2 linked regions of the Ensifer sp. PDNC004 genome follow. The protein of the gene in region 1 interacts with the protein of each later gene in a pairwise test. Links are inferred from orthologs where the notes say so. Each region holds a gene or a part of one and is shown in the gene's direction. Other genes may lie near its edges.

Evidence for each region.
Region 2: the proteins of def (region 1) and JVX98_RS22665 interact in binary tests that used the Escherichia coli proteins (3 or more experiments, as listed by UniProt). The link is inferred for Ensifer sp. PDNC004 from one-to-one orthologs.

What each region holds. Positions count from the first base shown.
Region 1 is NZ_CP070353.1:2,472,033-2,479,429, reverse strand. What follows is about bases 1,671-4,421. They hold def (peptide deformylase), read left to right. Parts: upstream 1,671-2,659; coding sequence 2,660-3,184; downstream 3,185-4,421. Other genes in these bases: truA (tRNA pseudouridine(38-40) synthase TruA), read left to right, coding at 4,282-4,421; fmt (methionyl-tRNA formyltransferase), read left to right, coding at 3,347-4,282; JVX98_RS20270 (DNA recombination protein RmuC), read right to left, coding at 1,671-2,508. Outside these bases: JVX98_RS20280 (methyl-accepting chemotaxis protein), read right to left, coding at 1-2; JVX98_RS20275 (ribokinase), read right to left, coding at 363-1,262; more of JVX98_RS20270, read right to left, coding at 1,315-1,670; more of truA, read left to right, coding at 4,422-5,025; JVX98_RS20250 (hypothetical protein), read right to left, coding at 5,036-5,635; dapE (succinyl-diaminopimelate desuccinylase), read right to left, coding at 5,622-6,815; JVX98_RS20240 (efflux RND transporter permease subunit), read right to left, coding at 7,062-7,397. UniProt on the Escherichia coli protein: Removes the formyl group from the N-terminal Met of newly synthesized proteins. Requires at least a dipeptide for an efficient rate of reaction. N-terminal L-methionine is a prerequisite for activity but the enzyme has broad specificity at other positions.
Region 2 is NZ_CP070353.1:2,960,034-2,967,611, reverse strand. The notes cover bases 2,790-5,721. They hold JVX98_RS22665 (aspartate-semialdehyde dehydrogenase), read left to right. Parts: upstream 2,790-3,704; coding sequence 3,705-4,739; downstream 4,740-5,721. Other genes in these bases: JVX98_RS22660 (lytic transglycosylase domain-containing protein), read left to right, coding at 4,933-5,721; JVX98_RS22670 (hypothetical protein), read left to right, coding at 3,319-3,591; JVX98_RS22675 (MFS transporter), read right to left, coding at 2,790-3,218. Outside these bases: leuB (3-isopropylmalate dehydrogenase), read left to right, coding at 1-308; JVX98_RS22680 (phosphatase PAP2 family protein), read left to right, coding at 538-1,227; more of JVX98_RS22675, read right to left, coding at 1,329-2,789; more of JVX98_RS22660, read left to right, coding at 5,722-5,754; JVX98_RS22655 (carbonic anhydrase), read right to left, coding at 5,837-6,490.

The sequences.
Region 1 (7,397 bases):
ATGAAATCCTCACGTGCTGGGAGGTTCGCAGGTTTTCACCTGCGGTGGACGCATTTCGCAATGGGGGTGAACTCCATCATGGAGCGTCAGATGCCGACCGGCATGTTGGAGACGACCAGGCGCTTTGGCCGGTTTTCTCACGGTCCTGAATAGACTGGAGATTCTTAAGATAGGGCCAACACGGACGCTGTTTTACGCATCGCTTGGATAAAATTGCGCGCAAAGTTTTACGTCCGCGACATCGGCTGTCCGGATTGCGCGAGCGGTCGTCGGAAGGGGGGAAACGATGCGGGCAAGGGGCCGGGAATAATGAAGACGGGCGAATATCGCCCGTCTCAAGCGTGCGCTTTTAGGTGCGGAATCTAGAGGCGCGATGCCACGTCCGCAGCGAGCGGGATCGAAGGCTGAGCGCCGCTCTTCAGGCAGGCGAGGGAGCCGGCGACTGCTGCGCGGCGCAGAGCGTCGGGGAAGGCGATGCCGGCATCGAGGCTGGCTGCGAGATAACCGCAGAAGGTGTCGCCGGCGCCGACGGTATCGACCGGCTCGATCTTCAGGCCCTTGGCGCGCTGGATCTCGCCCTCATGTACGGCCACCACGCCTTCGGCGCCAAGCGTGACGATGACCGTCTGGCCGGTCTCCGCGTGCAGCGCCTTCATCGCTTCTTCGCGCTCAGTGCTCCCGATACCGCTCTTGCCGGCCAGCAGCTCGAATTCGGTTTCGTTGGCAATGACGATATCGGCCATGCGGCCGAGGCGGGCTGCCTCCGGCGTCAGCGGCGCGATGTTGATGACAGAGCGCACGCCCTTCTGTTTGGCGGCGGTGAGCGCCTTTTCGACCGAGGCGGCCGGAATTTCGAGCTGCAGCATCAAGGTGTCGCCGGGCTTCATGCCATCGACTGCCTTTTCAGCATCGGCCTCATTGACCGTCGCATTGGCGCTGGCGACGACGACGATGACATTTTCGCCGTCACCGCCGACGAGGATATGCGCGGTGCCGGTCGGTTCGCTGACTGTCTTGGTCAGCGACAGGTCGGCGCCGGCACCCTTCAGCAGTTCGAGCGCGCCGTCGGCAAAGCTGTCCTTGCCTACCGCGCCTGCCATCTGCACCGTGGCGCCGGCGCGCCGTGCGGCCAGCGCCTGGTTTGCGCCCTTGCCGCCGGCGGCGGTCGAGAAGCCGGTGCCGGCGACGGTTTCGCCGGGCTTCGGAAGGCGTGCGGTGGTGGCGATCAGATCCATGTTGATGGACCCAAAAACAGTAATCATGTGTAGGTATCCTGTCGGCTTTGCGAATTGGGCCGGAGAGTGCCCGACAGCCTCAGTCCTCGTCAACCACCCGCAGGCGCAATTGCCCGACGCGATTGTCGACCGGGGCACGTGGTTCACCAGCGTCCCGTGTGCCGCCTTCCGCTTGCAATTCGAGGGCCTCTATCTTGGCGCCGCGGCGGGTCAGCTTGCTGGAGGAAACGAGGATGTCCTCGACATCCTTCTGGCTCATGGCGAAATGGCCCTGCAGCTTGCGCACACGCTCGTCGAGACGGCCAAGGTCCTCCATCAGCCGCGCGACTTCGCCCTGGATCAGGTGCGCCTGCTCGCGCATGCGCGCATCCTTGAGGATAGCCTGGATCACCTGGATCGACAAAAGGAGCAGAGAGGGCGAGACGATGACGATCCGCTGGCGGTGTGCCTTCTGCACGATCGCTTCGAAATGCTCGTGGATCTCCGCAAAGATCGATTCCGAGGGGACGAAGAGAAAGGCGGTGTCCTGCGTTTCACCCGGGATCAGATATTTGCCGGCGATATCGCGCACATGCGTTTCCATGTCGCGGCGAAAGAGTTGGGCGATCTGCTGGCGGCGTTCCGGGGTCGGCGCGTCACGCATTGCGTTCCAGGCTTCGAGCGGAAATTTTGCGTCGATGACCAGGGGCGGCTGGCCGTTCGGCATGCGGATGGTGCAGTCGGGCCGCACCCCGTTCGACAGCGTCGCCTGGAATTCGAAGGCGCCCATCGGCAGCCCGTCGGCGATGATCGCTTCCATGCGCGACTGGCCGAAGGCGCCGCGCGTCTGCTTGTTCGAGAGGATCGCCTGAAGCCCGGCCATATCTTTGGCGAGCGATTGGATGTTGTTCTGGGCCGTGTCGATGACCGCGAGGCGCTCCTGCAGCCGGCGCAGGTTTTCATGCGTCGCCTTGGTCTGCTCGCTGATCGAGGTACCGATGCGGTGGGTCATGCCGTCGATGCGCTGGCTGAGCGTCTGGTTGAGCTCCGCCTGCCGGGCACCGAACACCTCGGCCATCGCCGCGACCCGCCCCTGCATCTCCGTCTGGGCGGCCAGCAGCATTGCCATCTGTTCCTGCCGCTCGTCGTCGCGGGGATTGCGTCGGCGCGACAACGCTATCAGACCGGCAACGACGACCACAAGGCCGGCGGCAAGCACGAGATGGCCCAGGGTGATTGGCAGAGTGCCGATGAAAAACAGCGGCTGGGCGAAGGGAAGGGGCGCAGGTTCCATGCGCCGAGCCTAACAGATTCTCTCGCGAAGTGTAGATCAAAACAAGAACAGAAGCGCGTCGAGGTTAATGCCCGGCCAGGGGCGAACGGGTGCCGCAGGTGGCAAGGCAATTTCCTTGCGCGTCGATGGAAAGATCGGCTATGGGAGCATCATGACCATCAAGCCGCTCATCATCCTTCCCGATCCTGTGCTTCGCCAGGTTTCCACGCCGATCGAAACCGTCGACGCGGACGTCCGCCGCCTGGCCGACGACATGCTCGAAACCATGTATGATGCCCCCGGCATCGGCCTTGCCGCGATCCAGATCGGTGTCGCCAGGCGCATGCTGGTGCTCGACGTTTCGAAAGAAGGCGACGAGAAGACGCCGCTTGTCTTCATCAACCCCGAGATCGTCGCTTCGTCCGACACCTATTCGGTCTACGAGGAAGGCTGCCTGTCGATCCCGGATTATTACGCCGAGGTAGAGCGCCCCGCTGTCATCACCGTCAAGCATCTGGACCGCGACGGCAAGGAACAGACGATCGAGGCCGATGGCCTGCTCGCCACCTGCCTGCAGCATGAGATCGACCACCTGAACGGCGTGCTGTTCATCGACCATATCTCCAAGCTCAAGCGCGACATGGTGATCCGTAAGTTTACCAAGGCCGCCAAGACGCGCGGCGCCAAGGCGATCTGAGCCTTCGATCGCGGACGATCGCGCGAAAGCTTGAAGGCGGGAACCCTTTGAACATTCCAGGAAGTGCGTGAAACGGCTTTCCTGAAATTGTCCTGTTTTAGAGAATGAGATCATTTCGCCGTTTCCCCGCATGAAGTGATCTGAGAGGACGGAGTTACCGCCTTGTCGCTTCGCATCATCTTCATGGGCACGCCGGAATTTTCGGTGCCGACACTGGCGGCACTTGCCGAGGCCGGCCATCAGATCGTCGCCGCCTACACCCAGCCGCCGCGGCCGGGCGGCCGTCGCGGGCTCGACCTGCAGAAGTCGCCGGTGCACCAGGCGGCCGAGTTGCTCGGCATTCCGGTGCTGACGCCGGTCAACTTCAAGGACGAGGCGGACCGCCAGACCTTCCGTGATTTCGACGCCGACGTCGCCGTCGTCGTCGCCTATGGGCTGCTGCTGCCCGAGGCCATTCTCGCCGGCACCAAGCTCGGCTGCTACAACGGCCACGCCTCGCTGCTGCCGCGCTGGCGCGGGGCAGCGCCCATCCAGCGCGCGATCATGGCTGGCGACCATGAGACCGGCATGATGGTGATGAAGATGGAAAAGGGGCTCGATACCGGCCCGGTGGCGCTTACCAAGACGGTCCAGATCGGCGAGACGATGACGGGGGGCGAATTGCACGACCGACTGATGCAGGTCGGCGCCAGCCTGATGCGGGAAGCGATGGCGAAACTCGAGGCCGGCGATCTGCCGCTCACGGTCCAGGCGGAGGACGGTGTCGTCTACGCCCAGAAGATCAGCAAGAACGAAACCCGCATCGATTTCGCCCGTCCCGCCCGCGCGGTGCACGACCACATCCGCGGCCTGTCGCCGTTCCCGGGCGCCTGGTTCGAGCTTGAGATCGCCGGCAAGCCGGAACGCATCAAGGTGTTGAACTCGCAGCCCGCTTCCGGCGCGGGCGAGGCCGGCACGGTGCTCGACGATAATCTGACGATTGCCTGCGCCGAGGGCGCCGTTCGGCTCACCCGATTGCAGCGCGCCGGCGGCAAGGCGTTGGACGCGGCCGATTTCCTGCGCGGAACGCCGGTGGCGCCCGGCACGAGGGTCGGCTGATGCCGCGGTTCAAGCTGACCGTCGAATATGACGGCTCGGACTATGTCGGCTGGCAGCGGCAGGACAACGGAGAGTCCGTGCAAGGGGCGATCGAAAAGGCGATCCTGTCGCTGACCGGCGAGACCGTATCGATCCGCGGCGCCGGCCGTACCGATTCCGGCGTGCATGCCAGCGGCCAGGTCATGCATGCGGACCTTACGCGTCCGTGGAAGCCCTATACGCTGCGCAACGCGCTGAACGCCCATCTGGGGCTTGCGGGCGAGCGGGTGGCGATCCTCGAGGCCGAGGAAGTGTCCGAGGAATTCGACGCGCGCTTCTCGGCGCTGCGCCGGCATTATCTCTACCGCATCATCTCACGGCCGGCACCGCTGGCGCTTGAAGCCCGGCGCGCCTGGTGGGTTCCGAAGCCGCTCGACCATGAAGCGATGCACGCGGGCGCCCAGCGCCTCGTCGGCCATCACGACTTCACCACCTTCCGCTCCGCCCATTGCCAGGCGGCAAGTCCGGTGCGCACGCTCGATCGGCTGGACGTCGCGCTTGTCGCCGGCGTCATCGAGATCCGCGCGACGGCGCAGAGTTTCCTGCACAACCAGATCCGCTCCTTCGCCGGCTCGTTGAAGCTGGTGGGCGAGGGCAAATGGACGCCTGACGATCTGCAGGCAGCGCTTGAAGCCCGCAACCGCAAGGCCTGCGGCCCCGTCGCCCCGCCCGATGGGCTTTATTTCCTTCAGGTGGACTACTGATCCCGACGTCTTAGCTCGTCGGGATCAGGCCGAAGAAGCGCTGCAGGAGATCGCCGATCATCATCGACGGCAGCAGGAAGAGCGCGGTCAGCGCCGAAGCAAGCAGCGTCTGGTTGCCGGTCACCATCCGCAACAGCCGGAAGAGCACCGCAACGCTGATGACGAGCAGCGTCAGCCAGATGAAGCTCGTCAGCCCCTGGCTCCCGGGAATGACGACGCGGATCGCTGCCGGTAGCGCCATGGCGTAGGAGAGCGGCACCGAGAGCCAGTTGGTGGTGACGACGATCGGTACCACCGCTCCGGCAAAGCCGAGCGGTCGCGAGAGAATGGCGATCAGCACCAGCGGCAAGAGCCAGCTGACAAGATCGACGACGAGCAGCTTGAAGATGAAGCCGATGCCGATCGTGGTGCCGTCAGGCATGACCGAGAGGTAATAGAGCCGCCAGGACGCCCAGGTGACGGCGATCGCTGGCAGGCACCAGAGCATGGACGTGAACGAGCGCCAGAGGCCGCTCTCGCTGAAATCGAACCAGCGGAAGCCTTCTTCGTTACCCTGCGCCAGGAGCCAGAGCCCCCGGATATAGGCAAGCACCTCATCAAGCAGAGGCATGGCCGAACCAGCTGAAGATGAAGGTTTCATAGATGTTGGTCAGCGTCTCGAGGTCGGCGACGGCGACCCGTTCGTCGACCATGTGCATGGTCTGGCCGACGAGACCGAATTCGACCACCGGGCAGTAGTCCTTGATGAAGCGCGCATCCGAGGTGCCGCCGGTTGTCGACAGCTTCGGCTGACGCCCGGTGACGGCCTCAACCGCGCCGGAGAGCGACGAGATCAGCGCATTGTTGCGCGTGAGGAACACGTGGCTCGGGCGCTCGGCCCAGACGATTTCGTAGCGGACGGGCGCGCGGTCCGGACGCAGGCTGCCGCTTGCCGCGGCACGGTCGAGCCGGGAGATGATCTCCGCCATCAGGCTTTCCGCCGTCCAGGTATCGTTGAAGCGGATGTTGAAGGCAGCCGTCGCCTTGGCCGGAATGACGTTGACGGCGCCGTTGCCGACATCGATCGTCGTCACTTCCAGATTGGAGGGCTGGAAGCTCTCGGTGCCGTTGTCGAAGGGCGGGTCCATCAGCGCCTGCGTCAGCTGCAGTATGCCGCGCACGGGGCTGTCGGCAAGGTGCGGATAGGCCGCGTGGCCCTGCACGCCGTGAACGGTGATGCGCCCGGAAAGCGAGCCGCGCCGGCCGATCTTGATCATGTCGCCAAGCTGATCCGGGTTGGTCGGCTCGCCGACGAGGCACGCATCCCAGCGCTCGCCCTTGTCGGCCGCCCATTGCAGGAGCTTGGTGGTGCCGTTGATCGCCGGTCCCTCTTCGTCGCCGGTGATGAGGAAGGAGACCGAGCCTTTCGGGGCGCCATGCTTTTCGACATGGCGGGCGATTGCCGCGACGAAGCACGCGATGCCGCCCTTCATGTCGACCGCGCCGCGGCCATACATCTCGCCGCCGGCAATGTCGGCAGAAAACGGTCCGTGGCTCCAGGCCGCCTCGTCGCCGACGGGAACGACATCCGTATGGCCGGCGAACATCAGATGCGGGCCTTCGGTTCCGAGCCGCGCGTAGAGGTTTTCGATATCGGGCGTGCCGGCCTCCTTGGCCATCACGCGGTCGACCGCGAAACCGAGCGGCTTCAGCATGGCTTCGAGCGCGGAAAGCGCGCCGCCTTCGGCCGGGGTGACCGAGGGGCAACGGATGAGGGTAGCGAGATTGGCGATCGGATCGGTGGAGGTCATTTAGCGTTATGCCGTCTGCATGGCCATGAGAGGCCTTGGGAATGGAGGTGCTGGTTTATCCGATCGCCAGCAAACTGTCACGCAAGATGGCGACCTGTTGCGCGAGATGGGCGACTGACCCGCGGGACGGGGAGCCGTGACTTCGGACGCAAAACGGCGCTGCGCCTGGGCGGAGGCGCAGCGCCGCAGCTTCGACGGGCCGGAGTGATCCGGCCCGCCTGAAGATCGCGAAGGGTAGGAGAAGTCTTATTCTCCGGGCGCCAGATGCGGCGCTTCGATTTGGGCTCCCGTGTGCTTCAGCGGTCGCTCGCCGGCGAGCTTGCGGATCAGCACGTAGAACACCGGCGTCATGAAGATGCCGAAGGCGGTGACGCCGATCATGCCGGCAAAGACCGCGACACCCATGGCCGAGCGCATTTCCGCGCCGGCGCCGGTGGATATCACCAGGGGAACAACGCCCATGATGAAGGCCATGGAGGTCATCAGGATCGGCCGCAGGCGGAGCCGGCTTGCCTCGATCGCCGCCTTGACCGGCGTGCTGCCCGACAGTTCCAGTTCGCGGGCGAACTCGACGATCAGGAT
Region 2 (7,578 bases), 490 kb from region 1 along the record:
CCTCGCTCGGCGCGCCGGATGGCGTCACCGGCAAGCGCAAGGCGCTCTACGAGCCGGTGCATGGTTCGGCGCCGGACATTGCCGGCAAGGGCATTGCCAACCCGATCGCGATGATCGCGTCCTTTGCCATGTGCCTGCGCTACTCCTTCAACCTCGTGAAGGAAGCCGACAATCTGGAGAAGGCGATCGCCAACGTGCTCGACCAGGGCATCCGCACCGGCGACATCATGGCCGAAGGCGCCAGGCAGGTCGGAACGACCGAAATGGGCGACGCCATCCTCGCCGAGTTCAAGGCGCTGTCGGCTTAAACGACGACAGATCAGATGCGGGCGTCCCACCGACGCCAGCGGGAACTTGAGAAACAAACACCTCCGGAGCGCATCCGGAGGTGTTTTGCATTTACGGCCTTGAATTTGCCAAAAGAACCGACACATCGGGGAAGACAGCCCGGGCCGCCTGGCGCAGCGAGCGCCCTGCACCAAGCCCCGACGGGAGCAGACAATTGCCGCGCGATCTGGCCGGCAGGACAGGAGAACCATGAACCGACCACTTGCGGCCACCGGATGGATCGTGCTGACGACTGCCGTCCTCGTGTTCGCGCTCATCCCGCTCGATCCGTTCCTGTCGCAGCGCGCTCAGGGCCTGCCGGACAGCATCGTCACCTTCAATGAACGGATCACCGATTTCGGTACCTTTGGCTGGATGATCTATCTTTCGGGTATCCTGCTTGCGGGGGCCTTCGTGCTGCGCCGGGCGGCAGGCCAGGGGCCGCTTCAGAACAAGGCGCGCGCCGCCGGCGATCTCGCCGCCTATTTCCTGCTGACGATCGGCACGGCCAGCGGCCTCGTGCACACGCTGAAGCTCCTGATCGGACGGGCACGACCGGAACTCTTTGCCGAGCTCGGCGCCTACAGCCTGACGCCGTTCGCCACCAGTGATCTCTATGAAAGCTTTCCGTCCGGGCACTCGACCGCGGCCGGTGCGTTTTTCGGCGTCTTCGCCATGCTGCTGCCGAGACTGAGGCCACTGTTTCTGGTCCTGGCGCTGATAATCGGTGTTTCCCGCGTCATCGTTGGCGCACACTATCCGAGCGACGTCGCCGCCGGGCTGCTGCTCGGCCTTTGGACATCGGTGATGATGGCGTTTGTCTTCGCCAAATACGGTCGCCTGTTTCGCCTCGGCCCGGGCGGTTGGCCGCTTGCCGGACGCAGCGAGCCGACCCAATAAAAAAGCCGGCGCGGAAGACCGCGCCGGAGTCAGGAGAGCCATAATAGCTCGGGGAAGATTTGAGGTGCTCCCGGGATGTGCTCTCTCCGGGAGCGCCAGGCTTAATCCATCGCGTGGATGTCGCGATCCTTCGTTTCCGGCAGGAACAGGAGGCCGATGACCAGCGTGATCCCTGCAAAGACGATCGGGTACCAGAGGCCGTAGTAGATATCGCCCTGGGCAGCACTCATCGCGAAGGCCGTTGCCGGAAGCAGCCCGCCGAACCAGCCGTTGCCGATGTGGTAGGGCAGCGACATGCCGGTGTAGCGGATGCGGGTCGGGAAGAGTTCGACCAGCAGGGCTGCGATCGGGCCGTAGACCATCGTCACGTAGATGACGAGCACGGTGAGCACCGCGATGATCGTCGTCCAGTTGACGTTGGCAGGATCCGCGACCATCGCGTAGGTGCCGCCGCCGGCGATCGTGTAGACGGCCATTTCGGTGGCAGCGCCCACTTCATCCTTGGTCAGCAGCTTGTCAGCGATGAGCTTTTCGGCCGGAACCATGGTCTTTTCACCGCCGCGCACTGCGGCTGCGTCAAGCGACAGTTCCGGGTTGGCGGTGACAAAACCGTCAAGCTTGGCGTCCGGAACCTTCGCCGCGCCACGAACCAGCGGGTAGCCGGCATTGTGGAGCGCCATGTTGGTCAGCTTTTCGAAGGCGGCGTTGGCGGCCTTGGCACCATCGCCAGCAGCGACTGCGTCGTAGCTGTTGATCGTGGTGTCGCCGACCTTGACCGTCGCCGCCGTGCCCGCCGCTGCCGTCGTGACGACGTCATAGGGAACGGAGTTCTTGGTAAGGAACGCGGTTGCGATGTCGCACGAGGTCGTGAACTTCGCCGTGCCCGTCGGGTTGAACTGGAATTTGCAGTCGCCGGGAGCCGCGGTCACCGTTGCGCGAACGGTTGCCTGGGCTTCAGCGAGTGCAGGGTTACCGGCCCAGGTCAGCGCCTTGAACAGCGGGAAGTAGGTGAGCATCGCAAGCAGCAGACCGGCCATGATGATCGGCTTGCGGCCGATCTTGTCGGAGAGCCAGCCGAAGAGCACGAAGAAGCCCGTGCCGATCAAAAGCGAGGCGGCGACCATGATGTTGGCCGACTGACCGTCTACTTTCAGGACGCCGGTCAGGAAGAACAGCGCGTAGAACTGACCGGAGTACCAGACCACGGCTTGTCCGACGACGGCACCGAACAGCGCCAGAAGCGCGATCTTGGCGTTCTTCCACTGGCCGAAGGCTTCCCGAAGCGGCGCCTTGGAGCCCTTGCCCTCTTCCTTCATCTTCTTGAAGGCCGGGGATTCGTTCATCTTCAGACGGATCCAGACGGAAATGCCGAGAAGCACGCAGGACAGCAGGAACGGAATGCGCCAGCCCCAGGCGGCGAAGGCTTCCTTGCCGAGCGCGAACTGCACGAGCAGGATCACCACCAGCGACAGGAACAGACCGAGCGTCGCCGTGGTCTGGATCCAGGACGTGAAGTAGCCGCGACGCCCATGCGGCGCGTGTTCGGCCACGTAGGTTGCCGCACCGCCATATTCACCGCCGAGCGCCAGGCCCTGCAGCATGCGCAGCACGATGAGCAGGATCGGCGCGGCAATGCCGATCGAGGCAGCGCCGGGCAGGATGCCGACCAGGAAGGTCGACAGACCCATGATCAGGATCGTCACGAGGAAGGTATATTTGCGGCCAACGAGGTCACCCAGGCGACCGAAGACGAGCGCGCCGAACGGGCGAACCAGGAAGCCCGCGGCAAAGGCCAGAAGCGCGAAGATGTTACGCGTCGTTTCCGGGTAGGAACTGAAGAAGGTCGCGCCGATGTAGACGGCGAGCGAACCGTAGAGATAGAAATCGTACCATTCGAAGACGGTACCGAGCGACGAGGCGAAGATGACCTTCTTCTCCTCGCCGGTCATCGGACGCGTTTTTGCGTCGTCCGCTGTCGCGACATTTGCCATTTTGATAATCCTCCACTCCAAAGGAGCGCCCATTGGCTGGTCCAGCATTCCTCCCTCGAACGTCCGGACGTGGTGCGCCTGAAATGAGGATGTCAGAAAAGTGTCATCACAGGCAGAGATGCTTTCGGCTTATGACTTTCGTCTAATGCGGCGATCGATCGCGGGCAGGGCGGGGAGCGTGCCGGCGCGCGGCAATGTCTTGACTCTTCCCCAAAACCGCGTAAGAGCAGCGACGAACGAGGAAATCACCACCATGCGACCGATCGGTCCAGCCATCGCTGCTTTGATCCTGCCGGCTCTTGCCGCGGGGCAGGATGTCGATTTTTCGTTCGCTTGCAAAACAACGGCCAAAACGACGACGAAAACCGTCTGACGTCTCTGGCCCTCCGCTCTCTCCCCGGTTTGGCCGGGGACAGGAACCCTCGCGGCAGGTCGCGCGGTTTCCCCCTCACCCGACGAGGAGAGACAGAAAAGAGAGCTTAGATCATGGGTTTCAAGATTGCAGTCGCAGGCGCCACCGGCAATGTCGGCCGGGAGATGCTGAACATCCTTTCCGAACGCGGCTTTCCCGCGGATGAAGTGGTCGCCCTCGCTTCCGCCCGCTCCCAGGGCACCGAAGTTTCCTTCGGCGACAAGACCCTCAAGGTCAAGAACCTCGAAAACTACGACTTCTCCGACACCGATATCTGCCTGATGTCGGCCGGCGGCGCCGTATCGCTGAAGTATTCGCCGAAGATCGGCCAGCAGGGCTGCGTCGTCATCGACAACTCCTCGGCCTGGCGCTACGACGCCGAAGTGCCGCTGATCGTTCCGGAAGTGAACCCGGACGCGATCGCGCAGTTCACCAAGAAGAACATCATCGCCAACCCGAATTGCTCGACCGCCCAGCTCGTCGTCGCGCTGAAGCCGCTGCACGACCACGCCAAGATCAAGCGCGTCGTCGTCTCGACCTACCAGTCGGTTTCCGGCGCCGGCAAGGACGGCATGGACGAACTCTTCAACCAGACCCGCGCCGTCTTCGTCGCCGATCCGATCGAATCGAAGAAGTTCACCAAGCGCATCGCCTTCAACGTCATTCCGCACATCGACGTGTTCATGGAAGACGGCTACACGAAGGAAGAGTGGAAGGTTCTGGCCGAAACCAAGAAGATGCTCGACCCGAAGATCAAGGTGACCTGCACGGCGGTGCGCGTTCCCGTCTTCATCGGCCATTCGGAATCGGTCAACATCGAGTTCGAAAACGAGATCACCGCCGACGAAGCGCGCGACATCCTGCGCGAAGCGCCGGGTTGCCTGGTCGTCGACAAGCACGAGAACGGCGGCTACGTCACCCCTTACGAATGCGCCGGCGAAGATGCGACTTACATCTCGCGAATCCGCGAGGACGCGACCGTCGAGAACGGCCTCAACCTGTGGGTCGTCTCCGACAACCTGCGCAAGGGCGCTGCTCTCAACGCCATCCAGATTGCCGAGCTCCTGGTCAACCGTGGCCTGATCAAGCCGCGCAAGCAGGCTGCCTGAAAACGGCACTAGAACCATTCACTCCCGCCAGGCTCTTTCGGGCCTGGCGGGTTTCCTGTTTCACGAGGGGCTGATCCTTCCCGGATTCACGTGAAACCACGATAAAGTTACCTGCCGCTTGCGGGAGGTGACACGGCCGGCGAAGGCTGGCATTTTTAAGAGCAACGAGATTCGGGCTATGACGGGGTATTTCATGCACAGGGCGAAGTGCGCAGCAGTGGGGCTTGTTGCCCTGATTTCGACTGCAGTTTTTCCGGCGGTGGCATCTGCCGCCCAATGCGGCAATGACGGAAGCGGCTTTGAAGCCTGGGTTCAGAACTTTAAGCGGCAGGCTTCCGGCAGCGGCATCAGCCCGCAGGTGCTCGACCGTGCACTCTCCGGCGTCTCCTACAACAAGGCGACGATCCGCGCCGACCGCGGCCAGAAGAGCTTCAAGCTGTCGCTGGACCAGTTCATGCAGAAGCGTGGCGGCCAGGTGATCATTTCCCGCGGCAAAAAGATGAAGCAGCAGAACGCTGCCCTTTTTGCCAGCATCGAGCGGCGCTACGGCGTACCGGCCGGCCCGCTGATCGCCATCTGGGGCATGGAAACCGGTTTCGGCGGCTTCATGGGCAAGGAGCACACGCTCTCGGCCGTTTCGACGCTCGCCTATGACTGCCGTCGCTCGGACTACTTCACCAACCAGCTTTATGCGGCCCTGCAGCTCGTGCAGCGCGGCGACCTGAGCCCGGATGCGCGGGGCGCCGCCCACGGCGAAATCGGCCAGACCCAGTTCCTGCCCGCCAACGTCCTGAAATACGGCGTCGATGGCGACGGCAACGGCCATGTCGACATGGTTCGCTCCAAGGCCGACGCGCTGGCGTCCACCGCCAACTTCCTGCGCGGCCATGGCTGGCAGCCGGGCGCCGGCTATCAGCAGGGTCAGGCGAACTTCGCCGCGATCCAGGGCTGGAATGCGGCAACCGTCTACCAGCAGGCGATCGCCATCATCGGCGCCGAGATCGACGGTCTCTAGGATTTGCGTCTTTCGGAACACTTAGTCGTTCCAAACAGACAAAAGGCCCGGTTCGGAAGAGCCGGGCCTTTTTGCTGATCGATTACATTCCCGGGCGGGAGAAGTCGCCGGTAACCGGGTCCATCACCCAGAGTTCGCCGGTCGAGATGTCGAACCAGGCGCCATGCAGGTGGAGCTTGCCTTTGGCCTCGAGGATCTGGACGCATGGGAACGTGCGCAGATTGGCAAGCGAGTTGCGGATCGAAACCCGCTCGAGCGCGCGCTGGCGCTCAGCCTGAGTCATCACGTCATTGCTCTGGATCTGCTCGGCCGAGGGCTTCAGAAGATGCATCCAGCGTCCGATGAAATCGCCCGGCGACAGCGGCTCGGCATCCGGATCGAGTGCCGCCTTGATACCACCGCAGCGGCCGTGGCCCATGACGACGATGTCGCTGACGCGCAGCGACTGTACGGCGAACTCCAGCGCCGCCGAAGTCGAGTGGTAGTGCCCATCCGGCTCGTAGGGCGGCATGAGATTGGCGACGTTGCGCACGACAAAGAGTTCGCCAGGGCCGCTGTCGAAGATCGTTTCCGGCGCAGCGCGCGAGTCGCAACAGGCAATGACCATTGTCTTCGGCTTTTGCCCGGTTTCCGCCAGCGCCTTGTAGCGTTTCTGCTGTTCGCTGAAGCGACCGTTCATGAAATTGTGGTAGCCGTTCAGAAGATAGTCCGGAAAACGCTGCTGCTGCTTGTCCATCGATTGCTCCGCTCGTGCTTCAAGGCGGCATGGCCGGCTTTCGCCCACCCGCACCTCCGTCATGAAAATGATCGCGATCTAAAATTCAATCCACGATGCCATAGGGTGGCGGTCCGTGAACAGCTTCTTCACTTGCGCCGCATCTGATTCGGATGAACCAGCCGGCGCATCTGCACCATCGCCATGGGCGTCGAGAGGCTCGACGCGTCCTGCTCGATGGTCAATTCATCTGCGCCGCGCTTGACGCTCCGCGCGATGATCTCAAATACGCTCGCCGTCGCCATCTGCAAGGCGCGTTCCTCTGAAAGTCCTTCAAGGATCCGGGCGAGAAACACCGCCGCCAACAGGTCACCCGTGCCGTTCGGCGGGTTTTCGACCAGACGATGTTCGGCAAGCAGCGCGTGGTTGCCCGAAAGAAAGAGATTGCCGGTCCCGCCGCTCATCATCGGTACGGCGGACGTGACCAGCACGCGGGCCGGACCGAGGCCGAGCGCCGCGTCGAGGATCGCCGTGTTCGTCTCCAGCGTCGCGCCAGCGAGCCAGGCGAGCTCGTAGCGGTTCGGGGGTCGCAAGATTTGCAAGCGGCAGCAGGCGGTCGCGAATGGCAACCGCCGTGGTTTCCGGCACATAGAGACCGCCGGCATCGCCGACCACGGGGTCGCAGGCATAGATCAGCTTGGGATCGCGCTCCTTCAGCGCCGTCACCAGCCGCGCCACGGCTTCCGCCTGTCCCGCCGAGCCGAGGTAGCCCGAAAGCACGGCGCGCACCTCTCCGGCCCAGGGTGCTGCAATAAGGTCATCGATCACCGCCCCGAAATCCTGATCGGAAATGGCGATCCGCGTCGAGGGGCCATGACCCGGATGCCAGGGGAGGATGACGGTCGGCAGGGCCCAGACCGGATGCCCCAGGGTCTCCAGCGCGAAGACCACGGCCCTGTTGCCCACCTTGCCGCGCACGACATGGCTCGAGATGACGATGACGGCGCCGGGCAGGGAGGGCATTTCGGGCATCGACCAGTCCAATCCTACGATCTCGAAACTCTGTTCACCCGACTGTCACCGCCCTGTCAACAGCCGATGGCAGATAG